Linked DNA regions of Methylomagnum ishizawai. The protein of the gene in region 2 interacts with the protein of the main gene of each other region in a pairwise test. Links are inferred from orthologs where the notes say so. Each region holds a gene or a part of one and is shown on either strand. Other genes may lie near its edges. The genes, in order: odhB and lpdA.

Evidence for each region.
Region 1: the proteins of lpdA (region 2) and odhB interact in binary tests that used the Escherichia coli proteins (3 or more experiments, as listed by UniProt). The link is inferred for Methylomagnum ishizawai from one-to-one orthologs.

The regions. Positions count from the first base shown.
Region 1 is NZ_FXAM01000001.1:2,566,118-2,573,958, forward strand. What follows is about bases 1,725-4,724. They hold odhB (2-oxoglutarate dehydrogenase complex dihydrolipoyllysine-residue succinyltransferase), read right to left. Parts: upstream 3,840-4,724; coding sequence 2,610-3,839; downstream 1,725-2,609. Other genes in these bases: B9N93_RS11410 (urease accessory protein UreF), read left to right, coding at 1,725-1,860; ureG (urease accessory protein UreG), read left to right, coding at 1,913-2,536; B9N93_RS11425 (2-oxoglutarate dehydrogenase E1 component), read right to left, coding at 3,814-4,724. Outside these bases: B9N93_RS11395 (response regulator transcription factor), read left to right, coding at 1-281; B9N93_RS11400 (chemotaxis protein CheX), read left to right, coding at 299-760; urease accessory protein UreE, read left to right, coding at 753-1,196; more of B9N93_RS11410, read left to right, coding at 1,186-1,724; more of B9N93_RS11425, read right to left, coding at 4,725-6,642; B9N93_RS11430 (EAL and HDOD domain-containing protein), read left to right, coding at 6,983-7,841. UniProt on the Escherichia coli protein: E2 component of the 2-oxoglutarate dehydrogenase (OGDH) complex which catalyzes the second step in the conversion of 2-oxoglutarate to succinyl-CoA and CO(2).
Region 2 is NZ_FXAM01000001.1:1,928,941-1,936,753, reverse strand. The notes cover bases 4,584-7,555. They hold lpdA (dihydrolipoyl dehydrogenase), read right to left. Parts: upstream 6,793-7,555; coding sequence 5,374-6,792; downstream 4,584-5,373. Other genes in these bases: aceF (dihydrolipoyllysine-residue acetyltransferase), read right to left, coding at 7,465-7,555; B9N93_RS08645 (Uma2 family endonuclease), read right to left, coding at 6,841-7,419; B9N93_RS08655 (glycosyltransferase family 2 protein), read right to left, coding at 4,584-5,326. Also shown: B9N93_RS08670 (glycosyltransferase), read left to right, coding at 1-862; B9N93_RS08665 (DUF6311 domain-containing protein), read right to left, coding at 875-3,451; B9N93_RS08660 (class I SAM-dependent methyltransferase), read right to left, coding at 3,635-4,348; more of B9N93_RS08655, read right to left, coding at 4,352-4,583; more of aceF, read right to left, coding at 7,556-7,813. UniProt on the Escherichia coli protein: Lipoamide dehydrogenase is a component of the glycine cleavage system as well as of the alpha-ketoacid dehydrogenase complexes.

The DNA.
Region 1 (7,841 bases), 640 kb from region 2 along the record:
GTATCGTGGGTTTGGCGCGGAATGGGGTCGAGGCCATCGAGGTTTGTCGGCAAATCGTGCCCGATATTGTCACCATGGATTTGACCATGCCGGAAATGGACGGTAATACCTGCGTGGAGGAAATGGTGAAGATTTGTCCCGCTGTCAAAATTCTGGTGGTATCGGCCCTGAGCGACAAGGCGACGGCTATCGACGCGCTGAAACGCGGGGCGCAGGGTTTTCTATATAAACCCTTCACCGACGAGCAACTCGTCAACGCGCTGTTGGAATTGGTCGCTTGAGAATAAGGAGGACGACGATGCCCGAGCTGTCCGAAATCGATTTGAAGGTATTTGTGGATGCGGTGACCCATTATTTCCAGACCAGCACCGACGAGCCCGCCACCATCCGCTCCGCCTATCTGGCACAGGATATTCCGCCCTCTGAATCCTATATTGGCTTGATTACCTGTTCGGGCCGTTTCCGGGGCTGTGTGCATTTTTCGGCGGCGGATCGCATGGTCCGCGAATTACTGCGCTATTGGGGCGAACACGACCATAGCGAGGCCAACCTGTTGGACGCCGTGGGCGAGATCGCCAATACCATCGCGGGGAATGCCCGGCGTCATTTCGGGACAGGATTGCAGATTTCCGTGCCGGTGAAATTGCGCGGTCCCAGCGAGCGGATCAAGGCGGCGGTGCGGGCGCGTCCGTTTGTGATCGCCCTGCGGTGGCGTGATCACAACGCCATCGTGGTGGTCGATCTGGCCCCGGATGAGTGAACCCATGTACAGCCTGACCGAATTCGCCTCCCCCGAAACGCCCCACGGCGATACCCTGACCCTGCCTTATGAAGCCCGCCAGAAAAGCCGCCTCCTGGCCCGCACCGACGGCGGCGTCCAGGTCGGCCTGTTCCTGCCGCGCGGGAAGGTGCTGCGTGGCGGCGATGTGCTGACCGGACCCACGGGCGAGGTGGTGGCGGTCCGGTCCGCGCCGGAAGCCCTGTCCGTCGTGAAGACCGGCGACGCCCTGTTGTTCGCCCGCGCCTGCTACCACCTGGGCAACCGCCATGTGGCTTTGCAGATCGCGCCGGGCGAGCTGCGCTATCTGGCCGACCACGTCCTGGACGAAATGGTGCGCGGCCTGGGGTTGGAGATCGCCCACGAGTCCGCCCCGTTCGAGCCGGAAGCCGGCGCTTATCACGGCCATGGGCACTGATTTGGCCCTGGTCCGCCTGCTGCAACTGGCCAGCCCGGCCTTGCCCATCGGCATGTACAGCTATTCCCAAGGCATGGAGCGGGCGGTAGAGGATGGCTGGATCGCGACCGAGGCCGACGCCCTGGCGTGGCTGTCCGGGGTGTTGGAGCGCGGCCTGGGGCGGGTGGATTTGCCGGTGCTGGCCCGTTTGCACGCGGCCTGGGCGGCGGACGACGCCGGGACCGTGGCCCGTTGGAGCCGCCATCTCTTGGCCTGCCGGGAAACCTTGGAACTCCGGGCCGAGGACCGTCAGACCGGGCAGGCTCTGGCCCGGCTATTGGATGCCCTGGGCGTGGCCCGCGCCGCCGCCTGGACCCGCGACCCGGCGGCGACGCTGGCCAATGGTTTCGCGCTGGCGGCGGTGGAATGGGGTATCGACCAACGCCAAGCGCTGTTGGGCTATGCCTGGGGCTGGCTGGAAAACCAAGTCCTGTGCGCCGTGAAACTGGTGCCGCTGGGGCAGGTGGCGGGGCAGCGCCTGTCGCTGGAACTCGCCGCCACGTTGCCCGCGCGGGTGGACCGGGCCTTGCTCATGGCCGACGCCGATATCGGCGGCAGCGCCTTCGGGCTGGCCTTGGCCAGCGCCCGCCACGAGACCCAGTATTCCCGGCTGTTCCGTTCTTGAGCTGGCCGCAGCGCCGGGCCACGGTTTTTTCCCTCAACTTTGGAAATGAAAGATGTCCGACAAACCCGTCTTGAGAGTAGGTGTCGGCGGCCCGGTGGGCTCCGGCAAGACCGCCCTGGTGGACGCCCTGTGCAAGCGTATGCGCGGCGATTACCAGATCGGCGTGGTGACCAACGATATCTATACCCGCGAGGACCAGCAATTCCTGATCCGCAGCCAAGCCCTGCCCGAGGAACGCATCCTGGGCGTCGAGACCGGCGGTTGCCCCCATACCGCCATCCGCGAGGACGCCTCGATGAACCTGGCGGCGGTCGAGGAACTGTGCCAGCGTTTCGGCGACCTGGATTTCGTGCTGGTGGAAAGCGGCGGCGACAATCTCAGCGCCACCTTCAGCCCGGAACTGGCCGATCTCACCTTGTACGTGATCGACGTGTCGGCGGGGGACAAGATTCCGCGCAAGGGCGGTCCCGGCATCACCCGTTCCGACCTGCTCATCATCAACAAGACCGATCTGGCCCCGTATGTGGGCGCGTCGCTGGAGGTGATGGATCGCGATGCCCGCAAGATGCGCGGCGAGCGGCCTTTCGTGTTCACCAACCTCAAGACCGGCGCGGGCCTGGATGAGGTGGTGGGCTTCATCGTGCGGCAGGGGATGTTGGGGGCGGTCCCGGCCTGAGCTTTGCCCGTAAAAAAACCGCCGCCGGGGTCGCCCCTGGCGGCGGTTTTTTCATGCCCGTGCGGTGCCGGGTTCAGACGCCGAGCAGCAGGCGGCCTGGGTCTTCCAGCAATTCCTTGATGGTGTAGAGGCAGGACACGGCGTCGCGCCCGTCGATGATGCGGTGGTCGTAGGACAAGGCCAGATAGATCATGGGCCGGATCACGATTTGGCCGTCCTCCACCACGGGCCGGTCCTTGATGGCGTGCATCCCCAGGATGGCGCTTTGCGGCGGGTTGAGGATGGGCGTCGAGAGCATCGAGCCGAAGATGCCGCCATTGGTGATGGTGAAGGTGCCGCCGTTGAGTTCCTCGTAGGTCAGCTTGCCGTCGCGGGCGCGTTTGGAGAATTCGACCACGGCCTTTTCGATGTCGGCGAAATCCTTTTGATCGGCGTCGCGCAGCACCGGCACCACCAGGCCGCGGTCGGTCGAGACCGCGAGGCCGATGTCGTAGTAGTCGTGGTAGACAATATCGTTGCCCTCGACCGAGGAATTGACGATGGGATAGCGCTTCAGGGCTTCCACCGCCGCCTTCACGAAGAAGGACATATAGCCCAGTTTGACCTTGTGGGCCTGCTCGAATTTGTCCCGGTAGCGCTTGCGGAGGTCGTTGATGTTTTTAAGGTTGACCTCGTTGAAGGTGGTCAGGGTGGCGGTGGAGCGCTGGGCGTCGATCAAGCGCTCGGCGATGCGGGCGCGGAGCCGGGTCATGGGCACGCGGCGGTCGCCGGGACGGGTGGCCGGTGCCGGTTGCGGGGTGGGTGCGGGCCGGGCGGGTTCCGCCGCCGGTCGGGCCGGGGCGGCTTGCTGGTGGTCGAGGTAATGCTGTACATCCTCCCGCGTGAGCCGCCCCTCCCGGCCCGTGCCTTGGATGGCGGCGGAGTCCAGCCCATGCTCGGACAGCATCCGGCGCACGGCGGGACTCAGGGTCGGCGGGAATTCGGGCCGGGGTTCCGGGGCGGCGGCGGGCGGCGGGGCGCTGGGCTTGGGGGGTTCCGGCACCGGGGCCGCGGCCGCGGGCTTGGCCTCGGTGTCGATGACGGCCAGCAATTCGCCGCTGGTCACCACATCGCCCTTGTGGCGGAGGATTTCCAGCAGGACGCCGTTTTCCGGCACCGGCACTTCCAGCACGACCTTGTCGGTTTCGAGGTCGATGAGGTTGTCGGACTTTAGGACCGGGTCGCCGGGCCGCTTGTGCCAGTCGAGCAGGACGGCGTCGCTGACGGATTCCGGGAGGTTAGGGACTGTGACTTCTATGCGCATGGACGATCCTGACGGATTGTTGAGGGTTCACGGCCCGGAACAGCGCGTCTTCCACGACTTTCTTCTGCTGTTCCAGGTGGCGGTGGAATTGGCCCACGGCGGGCGCGGCGGACATGGGGCGCCCCGCGTAGCCGAGGAGGATGTCTTTTTCCAGGAGGGATAGGAAACGGTGCTTGATCTGGTGCCAAGCGCCCTGGTTCTCGGGTTCTTCCTGGCACCAGACCAGTTCCCTGAGGTTGTTGAACGGGGAGAGCTGTTCCAGGAAATAATCGAATGGGAACGGATAGAGTTGCTCGATGCGGATCAGGGCGACATGTTCCAGATGTTCCTTGCGGCGGGTTTCCAACAGGTCGTAGAACACCTTGCCGGAACACAGCACCACGCGGGTGATCTTGTCGGGATCGTGCGGGTCGATCTCGCCGATGACGTTGTGGAAATGGCCCCGCGTCAGGTCTTCCAGGGGCGAGATCGCCAGCTTGTGCCGCAACAGGCTTTTCGGGGTCATCACGATCAAGGGCTTGCGGTAGCGCCGCACCAGTTGCCGCCGCAGCAGGTGGAAAATCTGGGCCGGGCTGCTCGGCACGCAGACCTGCACGTTCTGCTCGGCGCACAGTTGCAGGTAGCGTTCCAGCCGGGCCGAGGAATGCTCCGGTCCCTGGCCTTCGTAGCCGTGGGGCAGCAGCATGGTGAGGGCGCACAAGCGGCCCCATTTGGTTTCGCCGGAGGTGATGAACTGGTCGATGACGACCTGGGCGTTGTTGGCGAAATCGCCGAACTGGGCTTCCCAGATCACCAGGGTCTCGGGTTCGGAACTGGCGTAGCCGTACTCGAAGCCCAACACGCCTTCCTCCGACAACAGGGAGTCGTAGATATGGAATTTGCCGCCTGGCCCGTCCAGATGGTGCAACGGGACGTGGGCCGCGCCATTGTCCTGGTCGTACAGCACGGCGTGGCGGTGGAAGAAGGTGCCGCGCCCCACGTCCTGGCCGCTGATGCGGACGTTGTAGCCTTCTTTCAGCAGGGAGGCGTAGGCCAGGGTTTCGGCGAAGCCCCAGTCCATCGGGATTTCCCCGGTCGCCATCTTGCGGCGGCTGTCCATGACGGCGGCGGTCCTGGAATGCAGCGAGAAACCGTCCGGCACGCGGGCGATCTGTCCGGCCAGGCCGCGGGCGGTGTCGAGGTCCAGGGTCGAATCGTAGTCCACGCTCCATTCCGCGCCCAGATAGCGGTCCCAACTGGTTTTCAGGTAGCTGGCGGCGTCCGGCAGCACCGGGCGCGACACGATCTCGTCGCGCTTGAGCGAACCCTGGTAGTCTTCCTCCATGCCCAGTTCGTCCTCGCGGCTGATGACGCCCGCCTGGATCAAGGTTTCGGCGTAGAGCCGCCGCACCGGCGGATGCTGGCGGATGAAGCGGTACATGGCGGGTTGCGTCACCGCCGGCTCGTCGGCTTCGTTATGGCCGTGGCGGCGGTAGCAGATCAGGTCGATCACCACGTCGCGCTTGAACCTCATGCGATAATCGACCGCTAGCTGGGTCACGAACAGCACGGCCTCGGGGTCGTCGCCGTTCACATGGAACACGGGTGCCTGGACCATGTTGGCCACGTCGGTGCAGTACAGCGTGGAGCGGGCGTCGAACGGGTTGCTGGTGGTGAAGCCGATCTGGTTGTTGATGACGATGTGGATACTGCCGCCGGTGGTGTAGGCGCGGGTTTCGGCCATGTTGAGGGTTTCCATCACCACGCCCTGCCCGGCGAAGGCGGCGTCGCCATGCACCAACACCGCCAGCACCCCGGTTTCGCCGTCGCCGTCGCGGCGGTCCTGGCGGGCGCGCACCGAGCCTTCCACCACCGGGCTGATGATTTCCAGGTGCGAGGGATTGAAGGCCATGGCGAGGTGCAGCGGACCCTTGGGCGTTTGCAGGTCGGAGGAAAAGCCCATGTGGTATTTCACATCGCCCGCGCTGGCGTGGGGCGGGGCGCTGGTGTAGGTGCCCTCGAATTCCTGGAACAGGGAACCCGGTTTCTTGCCCAGGATGTTGATGAGGACGTTGAGGCGTCCGCGGTGGGCCATGCCGATCACGATTTCCTGCGTGCCCTGGTCGCCGGCCCGCTGGATCAACTCGTCGAGCAGCGGGATCATGCTTTCCGCGCCCTCCAGCGAGAAGCGCTTCTGGCCCACGTATTTGCGGTGCAGGTATTTCTCGATGCCCTCGGCGGCGGTCAGCATCCTCAAGAGCCAGCGCTGGGATTCGGCGTCGGGCAAGGCCCAGGTGGTGGCGGTTTCCAGCCGTTCCCGCACCCATTGCTTGATCTCGCTATCGACGATATGCATGTACTCGGAACCGATGGCCCCGCAGTAGGTGCGCTTGAGCCGGGCGATGATCTCGCGCAGCGGCAGTTTCTTGGAGCCGCGCATGATATCGACGTAGAACGGGCGGTCGAGGTCGGCGGCGTCGAGGCCGTAGTGGGCCGGGTCCAGGTCCGGCAGGGCGGGGGGCGGGGCGAGCTTGAGGGGATTGTTGTCCGCCGCCTGGTGGCCGCGGGTGCGGTAATGGTAGATGAGCCGGTCCACGGCGGCCTGCTTGCGCAGGGCTTCCTCGATATCGGCGGGCATCGTCGCCGTGGGCGGGGTGGCGGGATGCAGGCGCACCGGTTCTTGGATGGACTTGAATTTCTCGCGCCAACTGGGATCGACCGATTCGGGATCGCGCTGGAAACGTTCGTACAGGTCTTCGAGGAAACCGACGTTATCCTCCGCGCAAGCGGAGGACTCTTCGAATAGGTATTTGAGCGTGTTCATATTGCCGTCTTGGAATATCCACTGGGTGTCTTCGATGGGTGGCCGGGACCGCGTGGCCCGGTGGGGTGGCCCCATGGCAGGTATGATGTGGTGGTGCCGCCTGGGCGGAGGTCCAGGCACGGATACGGGATGGGGCTGGGGCGGTGCGGGGCACCGGTCGGAAAGGCGTAGGTCGGCGCAACGGATGGGGGACGTGGCTGTTGGGTCATTGGGGTGTGTGGCCGTCCGGCGTTTACTTTAGATTGTAGGACTAGAGCCGCAACAAATCGACCCTAACCTTGTCGCGGGGCGATTCATTGCTTACCCTCAAGGCGTGGCTTGGACCAGCGGAGTGAACGATATGTTCGATGGCATGGTGGGTCGTTTACCGATTTTCGACCGGGGCTTGGAGGTGTTCGGCTATGAGCTGAGGTTTTGCGACCGGGCAGCCCTGCGCCGGGGCGGGGGCGGCGTGGCCGGGCCGGAGACCTTGCGCGAGGCCAGCCATTGCCTGTCCCTGGCCGATTTGGTCGGTGGTGGCCGGGCCTTGGTCCGGGTGCCGTCCGATGGCTTGGCCGCTTGCGCCGAATGGGGCTGGCCCAAGGCGCGGGTCGTCCTCGCCGTGCCGGGCGCGGTGGCGCGGGATGCCGGGCTGGGCGCGGTGGCCGGAGGCTTGGCGGCCTTGGGCTACGCCATCGCCTTGTGCGATCCCGTAGGCGATCCCGGCCGGCTGCGCCGGGAAGCCGCTTATGTTTCCCTCTGCTTGTTCGACGCGGACCGGCTTGCCGCCGGGGTGGCCGGATGGCCGGGCGGGCACGGCTTGGATCCGCGGTGCTTGGTCGCCGGGGTCGGCACCCGCGACCAATTCGAACGTTGCGTCAAACTGGGATTTCATTATTTCCAGGGGGCGTTCGTCGAGCGTCCGGGTCGGCTGCGCGGCCCCGACATACCGGGCAACCGGCTGGCCCTGCTGGAACTGCTCGCCAAGTTGCAAAACCCCGATATTTCCATCGCCGAGGCCGAAACCCTGATCGGCCGAGATATGGTGCTGAGCTACAAACTGCTGCGCTTGATCAATTCCGCCTTCTTCGGGCTGGGGAAGCCGGTGGAATCGATCCGCCGGGCGGTGTTGGTGTTCGGTCTGGGCCGGGTGAAGAACTGGGCTTCGGTGATCTTGATGAACTCGGTGGACTACCAGCCCCGCGAATTGCTGGCGATGG
Region 2 (7,813 bases):
CAACCATGGGGTCCGGGTGTATTTCATGGTCCACGACCTGCTCCCGGTGCGGATGCCGGAAGTATTCGCGCCGGGTGCCGAGCAAAACCATGCCCGCTGGCTACGGGCCATCGCCCAGTTCGACGGCGCGGTGTGCATTTCCCAGGCGGTCGCGGACGACCTGGCGGCTTGGCTGGCGGCGGAAGCGCCGGACCGCGCCGACCAGTTCCATATCGGCTGTTCCCATCACGGCGCGGATTTCGCGAATTCCGCGCCTTCCATGGGCCTGCCCGAAGACGCGGACGCCGTACTCGCCGCCCTAGAGGCCCGCCCCAGCTTCCTGATGGTGGGCACCGTCGAGCCGCGCAAGGGGTATCTGCAAGCCATCCAAGCCTTTTTCCAGCTGTGGGACGCGGGCGTGGAGGCCAATCTGGTGATCGTCGGCAAGGAAGGCTGGGGGGATTTGCCCGACCCCGCCCGGCGCGACATCCCGGAAACCGTCCAGATATTGCGCCAACATCCCCAACTCGGCCAGCGCCTCTTCTGGCTGGAAGGGATCAGCGACGAATACCTGGGGCGGGTCTACGCGGCCAGCGCCTGCCTGATCGCCGCCAGTTTGGGGGAAGGCTTCGGCCTGCCCTTGATCGAAGCCGCCCGGCATGGGCTGCCGATCATCGCACGGGATATTCCGGTATTCCGGGAAGTGGCGCGGGACCACGCCTTTTTCTTCGAGGGCCACACGCCGGAAGCACTGACGCGGGCGGTCCGGGACTGGTTGGAGCTATGGGTCCAGGGCGCACAGCCCCGCTCCCAAGGATTGCCCTGGCGAACCTGGGCCGAGAGCGCCCAGGGCTTGCTCCGGGTGGTGCGGGGGGACAGCTAACCGGGGCACGCCTCAGCGCACGGTGATGGCGATGAGCCCCAGCGCGAGGTGGCGCTTGTCGTCGCCGAGGCCAATGTCCACCGGGCGGACCACGCCTGGGAATTTGAATTTCAGGTTCAAGACCGGGTCCGTCCCGAGTTGGTCGCGGACGGCCTGGGGAATGGCCATGCGGATTTGGTTGCCGGAATATCGGGTCAGGCGCTCGGTACCGGCCAAAACCCCGTTCATCCACACCTCGACCGCCTGCTCGGGATGCGGGGACGCCACCAGGGCGTTGGCCTCGATCAGTATCTCCTGGGCATCGGCACTCGCTAACGGCAGCCTGATCTTGGCCGCGGACCGCTCCGACCATGTTCCCCACGGCTCCGGCCCCGCCCATCCCGCTACCAGATAAGCGGTGCCGGGGGCGGACCGCGTGAATTGAATCCGCTCGCCCACCCGGATTGGCGGAAAAATATCGGTCAACGCCAACTCGCCGACGACAGGCCCGCATCCGGCGCAGGTTTTCCAGCCTGGAGCCAGCACATTGAAGCCATCGATCCGGGCCAGCAGATCGGTTTTGGCATCGAGGCCGAGCAGGGCCGGACCCAACACGCCACCTTCGAGGATGTAGAGCGAATCCGGTTGGTAGCGCCCGGTGGCGATGGCTTCCCCAGCCTGGACTTGGGCCGCGACCAACGGCCCCGCGCCGACCCTGGCGAGGTAGACGGCATCGGTCCCCAAGCCATAATGGCCCGCGTAGGCCGCGAACACCTGCCAATCCGGGGTATGGTTTTCCGGGCGGACCCAGCGGACTTTCTTATAATGGGTCGCTGCCTCGGCCCAAAAAGGGTCGCGCAAAGGGGTTTTCCATTCCACCGCCGGGGTCGCCATATACCTCGCATGGAAATCCTGCCAAGCCGCCCCGGTATCCACCACCTGAACAGCCAGAGCCACGGCCAGCAAACTCACAGCCACCCGTTTTTCATGCGCCCTGGTGATCACGTAAATAATCGTCAATAGCAGCGCGTAAAACACCGGCCAAAACATCCTCCCAGAACTACGGAAGGTATTGGTCAGCCGCGTCCCCCATTCCGGCAGAGAGAATTCAATATTATAAGGTCCAATACCGATTTTATTGGAAACCGCAAAAACACCCAAGGCGACAAACAAGCCTATTACAGCGGGCCTTTTCCGTAGTACCACCCCCAAATCCACCCGTATCCCGATCACGGATGGGATGGACCAAAGCAACAGTAACACCACACCCAAGCCCAAGAAATTGAACCCCTCATAGTCCCCACTCCCGCCCGGTATATCATTCAAGACATACGACCATCCATCGGCATCGAAAAGGGACAGCAGATTCATCCGATAAAACCCATAGCCACCGACGATCATACCGCCACGAATACTAAAATAACCAGCCTGCCAACAAATGACGCCGACCAGCGCGAGGCTCAGGGCGAGTTCGGCAAGGACTCCACGGATACCCCGCCCGCCCCAGCGGGTTTGTCCGGCGAGATCGGCCAGCCACAAGGCCGCGACCATCGCCAGGAAATAGGAATGGACCAAGGCGGCAACCCCCAGTAGCAAGCCCCAAGCCGACGAGCGCCGTTCCGACCAAGGGTTCAAAGCCAGATAAAGGCCGGCGAGGATCAAAAAATGCCCCATCAGGCTGATATGCCCATTCAAGCGCCAAATCATCGGCGGGGAGAACAAAAACAACCCGCAGCCCAAAGCGCGTATCGACGGACTATCGACAACCAATCCAAGCAGTTTCCAGGCGAACCACGCCTGCAAGATGAAGCAGGCCAGCATCCATAACCCGAAATACTGGAAAGGTTCGGGCAACAGGGCCGCCACCGGTTTAAACAGGAACGCCATCAGGGGATTTGAGTCGGAAAAGACAATGGCATTGCCCAGTTCGAGGCCATAATCGGGGTTCAAGCCCAAGGGAAAATGCCAATCGGAATGCCGGAAAAACTGCCATCCCAGATAATGGGTGGCGGGATCGCCATCGTCGAGCCAGGCGATATTGGTCGGATCCAATACCCTCGGCCCAACCACCATCCAGAATGCGGCTACCCCCAAAACCACGGGCAATACCGATATCCACCCAACCCGATTCCCGCCGTCGAACATCGCAAAGCCGGTGCCCGCCGGGTTTGCCCCGGACCTCGCCACGGATGCGCGGAATACCCACAACCTGCTAGCGAGAAAAGTAATCACGGGAATCAGCGCCGCCGAGGCCACAGCGGCGACTTGGGGCGCGAGCCATCCGGTCCGCAACAAGGCCGCCAGCACCACGGTATTGGCCGCGAACGCGCTCCCGGAAATCAAGAAAAACCTCGCCAACGCCCGGCGTGGACAGCCGGGCCTGCTGAAAGTCCAGCAATAATTTCCGGTGAAGGAAATACCGAAAGCCGTCAGGAATGCCACCAAATTGGCGGCCAACACCGGGAACCACCCCGTCCCGACCAACAGCCACACCACCGTGATATGGACCGCCGTGGCGGCGACCCCCACCATGCCAAAGCGACCCGCGATGATGAACTCGCGCCAAAAGCGGGCGGTTTCGATGCCCACGTGCTTTTTGAAGAAAATCATGGAACCCCAGTGGGCGGGAGCGGCTGGCATCGGCCCAGGCAATCCGGGAGTCCAGCGGGGCCAACCGCGGTTGTCGTTGAATGGGAAGTTTCCGGCGGGTCTTGCGCGGTATCGCGCCGAACCTACCGGAAGGAAGGAAATAGCGGTCGGGGACGGACGCCCCGCGCCCGGCTCGGGCCGGTCTCAGGCGCGCACCGCCAAGCAAAACACAGTCAGACCGGCCAGCCGGTTATACCGGGCGAACGGTAACTCCACCCGGCACACCGCACCGAGCAGCGCGTTCACCCAGGGATGGTGCCGCTTGAGTTGCGACCTCGCCGGGCCTTGCCGCCGCAACCACCGGCTTCCCAAGCGGGTGAGCCAGGCTAGGGGAAACACCAAGCCGAAATAATATCCCCCATATTTCACTTCAAGACCGGCCCGACCGGCCACGGCTTCGAGTTGGGCCAGGGTATAACGCCGCTTGTGTTCGAGGAATTCGTCGTGCCCGCTCCACAGGAATTGGAAGGCCGGCACCGAAATCAGGAAGCGCGTGCCGGGCAGCACCTTGTCGGCATAGGTGGCGAGCAGCCCGGCATCGTCGTCCACATGTTCCAGCACATCCATCAGCAAGACCAAATCGGCATCGGCCCTGTCCACCGAGCGCCGGTAATGGACCGGCTTCCCTCCTTCCGCGCCCTCCAGGTCCGCTCCATAACCAATATCGACGCACCAAGCTTCGGAGGCCGTGGTATGGGAGAGCAGATAACTGGAAAAGAAACCTGAACCCGCACCCACATCTAATATCTTCCGGGGCACCGCCCCATCCAGGAAGCGCACCATCGCCTTGGCCTTGGAGCGGTAATACCAATGGCCCACGATATCATCGCCCAGAATATCTACCTCTTTAACATCCATCGTTCAATCCTTGGATTCATAGATATGACGGATTAGGAACACCGGACGCCGCTTGGATTCGATATAGGTGCGGCCCAAATATTCGCCGATAATACCTATACCGAGCAACTGCAACCCCCCCAGAAAAGTGACTGCGGTAAAAATGGACGCATACCCCGGCATATCGATCCCATGGATCAACACCCGCAGCATGATATAAAGGCCATAAATGAATGACGCTAGCGCCACCAAGCCGCCGATATAACTCCAAACCCGCAACGGGATAGTACTGAAACTGGTCAGCCCTTCCAGGGCGAAATTCCATAAACGCCAGCCGTTGAATTTGGTCGTGCCTGCCGAACGCTCCGGGCGCACATAATCGACCACGGCGGTGCGGAATCCCACCCAGGCGAACAAGCCCTTCATGAAGCGTCTGGATTCCGGCAAGCTATTCAAGGCATCGACCACGGCCCGGTCCATCAAACGGAAATCCCCGACATTCTCGGGAATCTGGGAATCCGACATCCAGTTATGAATACGGTAGAACCAATCCGCCGATAGGCGTTTGGCCCTGGAATCGGTATCTCGATTGATCCGGCGTCCCAACACGACTTCATAACCCTCGCGCCATTGGGCGATCATCGCCGGTATCAATTCGGGGGGGTCTTGCAAATCCACATCGATGGGCACCACCACCTGTCCGCCCGCATGTTGGAGACCGGCGGTCAAGGCGGCTTCCTTGCCGAAATTGCGGCTCAGATCGACGACCCGTACCCAGGGGTTTTCCCGCTGGAGTTCGAGTAAACAATCCAGGGTGCGGTCGGTACTGCCATCGTTCACGAAGACCACCTCGACCGCTACCGAAGTATCCCCGCTGAAAACCCGGCTTATCCTATCGAGGAATAATCCGACCGCTTCTTCCTCGTTGAATACGGGCACTACCAGCGATAAACCCACCACGGAATCGGCGGCGGGCGGGCGTGGATTCTGGTTCGTCATTATCATCGGCGCTATTATCACGGATCACTGGCGTACTGGAAGGATCGTTATTTCTTAATATACAAATCCGTAATCGTCCCTTCCGCCATTTCCGCCGCGAAGGCAAAGGTCTCGGACAAAGTGGGATGCGGATGGATGGTAAGCGCTATATCCTGCACATCGGCTCCCATTTCCAGAGCCAATACGGTTTCCGCGATCAATTCCCCGGCATTGGTGCCGACAATACCTGCGCCTAGAATCCTTTGGCTCTCCTTGGCATAGAGTATCTTGGTCAAGCCTTCGCGCCGCCCGATACCCAAGGCCCGGCCACTCGCGGCCCAAGGAAATACCGCTTTGTCATACTCGACGCCCTGGGCCAGCGCCTGGGTTTCGGTGAGCCCCATCCAGGCGATTTCGGGGTCGGTATAGGCTACCGAGGGGATGGTCAGCGCCTGGAACGCCGCCTTGTGCCCGGCGATGACTTCCGCCGCGACCTTGGCTTCGTGGGTGGCTTTGTGGGCCAGCATGGGGTTGCCGACGATATCGCCGATGGCGTAGATGTGGGGGACGTTGGTGCGCTGCTGGGCATCGACCGGGATGAAGCCGCGTTCGTCCACCCGGACCCCGGCTTGCTCGGCCCCGATCAGCTTGCCGTTGGGACGCCGCCCCACCGCCACCAACACCCGGTCGAATACTTCGGATTCGGGCGCGCCCTCGCCCTCGAAGAACACCCGCAAGCCTTCGGCCTCCGGCTCGATGCGGACCACCTTGGTCTTGAGGTAAATGTTCTGGTATTGCTTCTTGATGCGCTGGTGCAGGGGCTTGACCAGATCGGCGTCGCAGCCCGGAATGAGCTGGTCCATCAATTCCACCACGCTGACGGCGGAACCCAGGGCGTGGTAGACCGTCGCCATTTCCAGGCCGATGATGCCGCCGCCGACGATCAGGAAGCGCTTGGGCACCTCGGCCAGTTCCAAAGCGCCGGTGGAATCGATCAAACGCGGATCGTCGTGGGGGAAACCCGGAATCTTCACCGGCTGCGAACCCGCCGCGATGATGCAAGCATCGAAACCGATGGTTTTCGGACCCTCGGCGGTTTCGACCGCCAGGGTCTTGTCGGACACGAATTGGCCGACGCCCTGCACCACGGTCACTTTGCGCTGCTTGGCAAGGGCGGCCAGCCCGGTGGTCAGGGTTTTGACCACCTTGTTCTTATAGTCGCGGACCTTGGCGAGATCGATCTCGGGTGGGCCGAATTTGACGCCGAAACTGGAGCCTTCGGCGGCTTCGTGGACGACCTGGGCCACATGCAGCAGGGCTTTGGACGGGATACAACCGACATTGAGGCAAACGCCGCCCAGGGTCGGATAGCGCTCGACCAGGACGACCTGCTTGCCCAGGTCGGCGGCGCGGAAAGCCGCGGTATAGCCGCCAGGGCCACCGCCCAGGACGAGGACTTCGGCATGGAAAGCTGCGTTTTCGGTCATGGCTGGATGATCCTTGGTTGGGATGGAGGATGGGGACGGGGTGCCGCCTCAGGTGGCGGGCGGGACCACGTCCTCGAAAATCAGGGGAAGCGGTGCCCGGAAGTCCAGGCTGGCGAATTCGGCCTCGGCCCCGCCCGCGTAGGGGTGGAGCACCCAATGGCTGGTCGTGTCGCGGCGGAACACATCGACCGTGCGGGCCTCGGGATCGATCAGGACGTATTCTTGGAGATCGTCCAGTCGCCGGTAGCTGGCGAATTTGCCGCCCCGGTCGTAGCCGGAAGTCGAATCGGACAAGACCTCGACCACCAGCAGCGGATGGGATTTGCAGAGGTCGGAAGCCCGGTCGCGGACATCGCAGGTCACGAACACATCGGGATAGAAATAGGCGTCGGCGGCTTCCACCCGCAACTTCATATCGGCGATATAGGTACGGCAGGGCGTGCCGCGCAGATGGGATTTGAGCAGGGCGAACACATTGCCCGCGACGGTCACATGGGCGTCCCGCGCCCCGGCCATCGCGTAGACTTCGTAGACCTCGCCCCGGAGGTATTCATGCTTGACGGTTTGCCGCTCTTCCCAAGCCAGATATTCCTCGGCGCTGAAAAACCGTTGCTGCGCGACGTTCATGGCACCCCCGCGAAAAGCCCGCCTCCCGCTGGGCGGACATGGCAACTACAACAGCACCCGCCGCAAATCGGCCAGCATCGCGCCCAGATGCACGATGAACCGCGCGGCCTGGGCACCGTCGATGACCCGGTGGTCGTAGGACAGGGACAAGGGCAACATCAACCGCGGCACGAACTGGCCGTCCTGCCACACCGGCTTCATCTGGCTCTTGGACAACCCCAGGATCGCGACTTCGGGCGCGTTGATGATGGGCGTGAAGGCCGTGCCGCCAATACCGCCCAGGCTGGAGATGGTGAAGCAACCGCCTTCCAAGTCGGGACCGCGCAGTTTCTTGTTGCGGGCTTTCTGGCTGAGTTCGGCCAGTTCGGCGGCGAGGTCGAAGACGCTCTTCCGA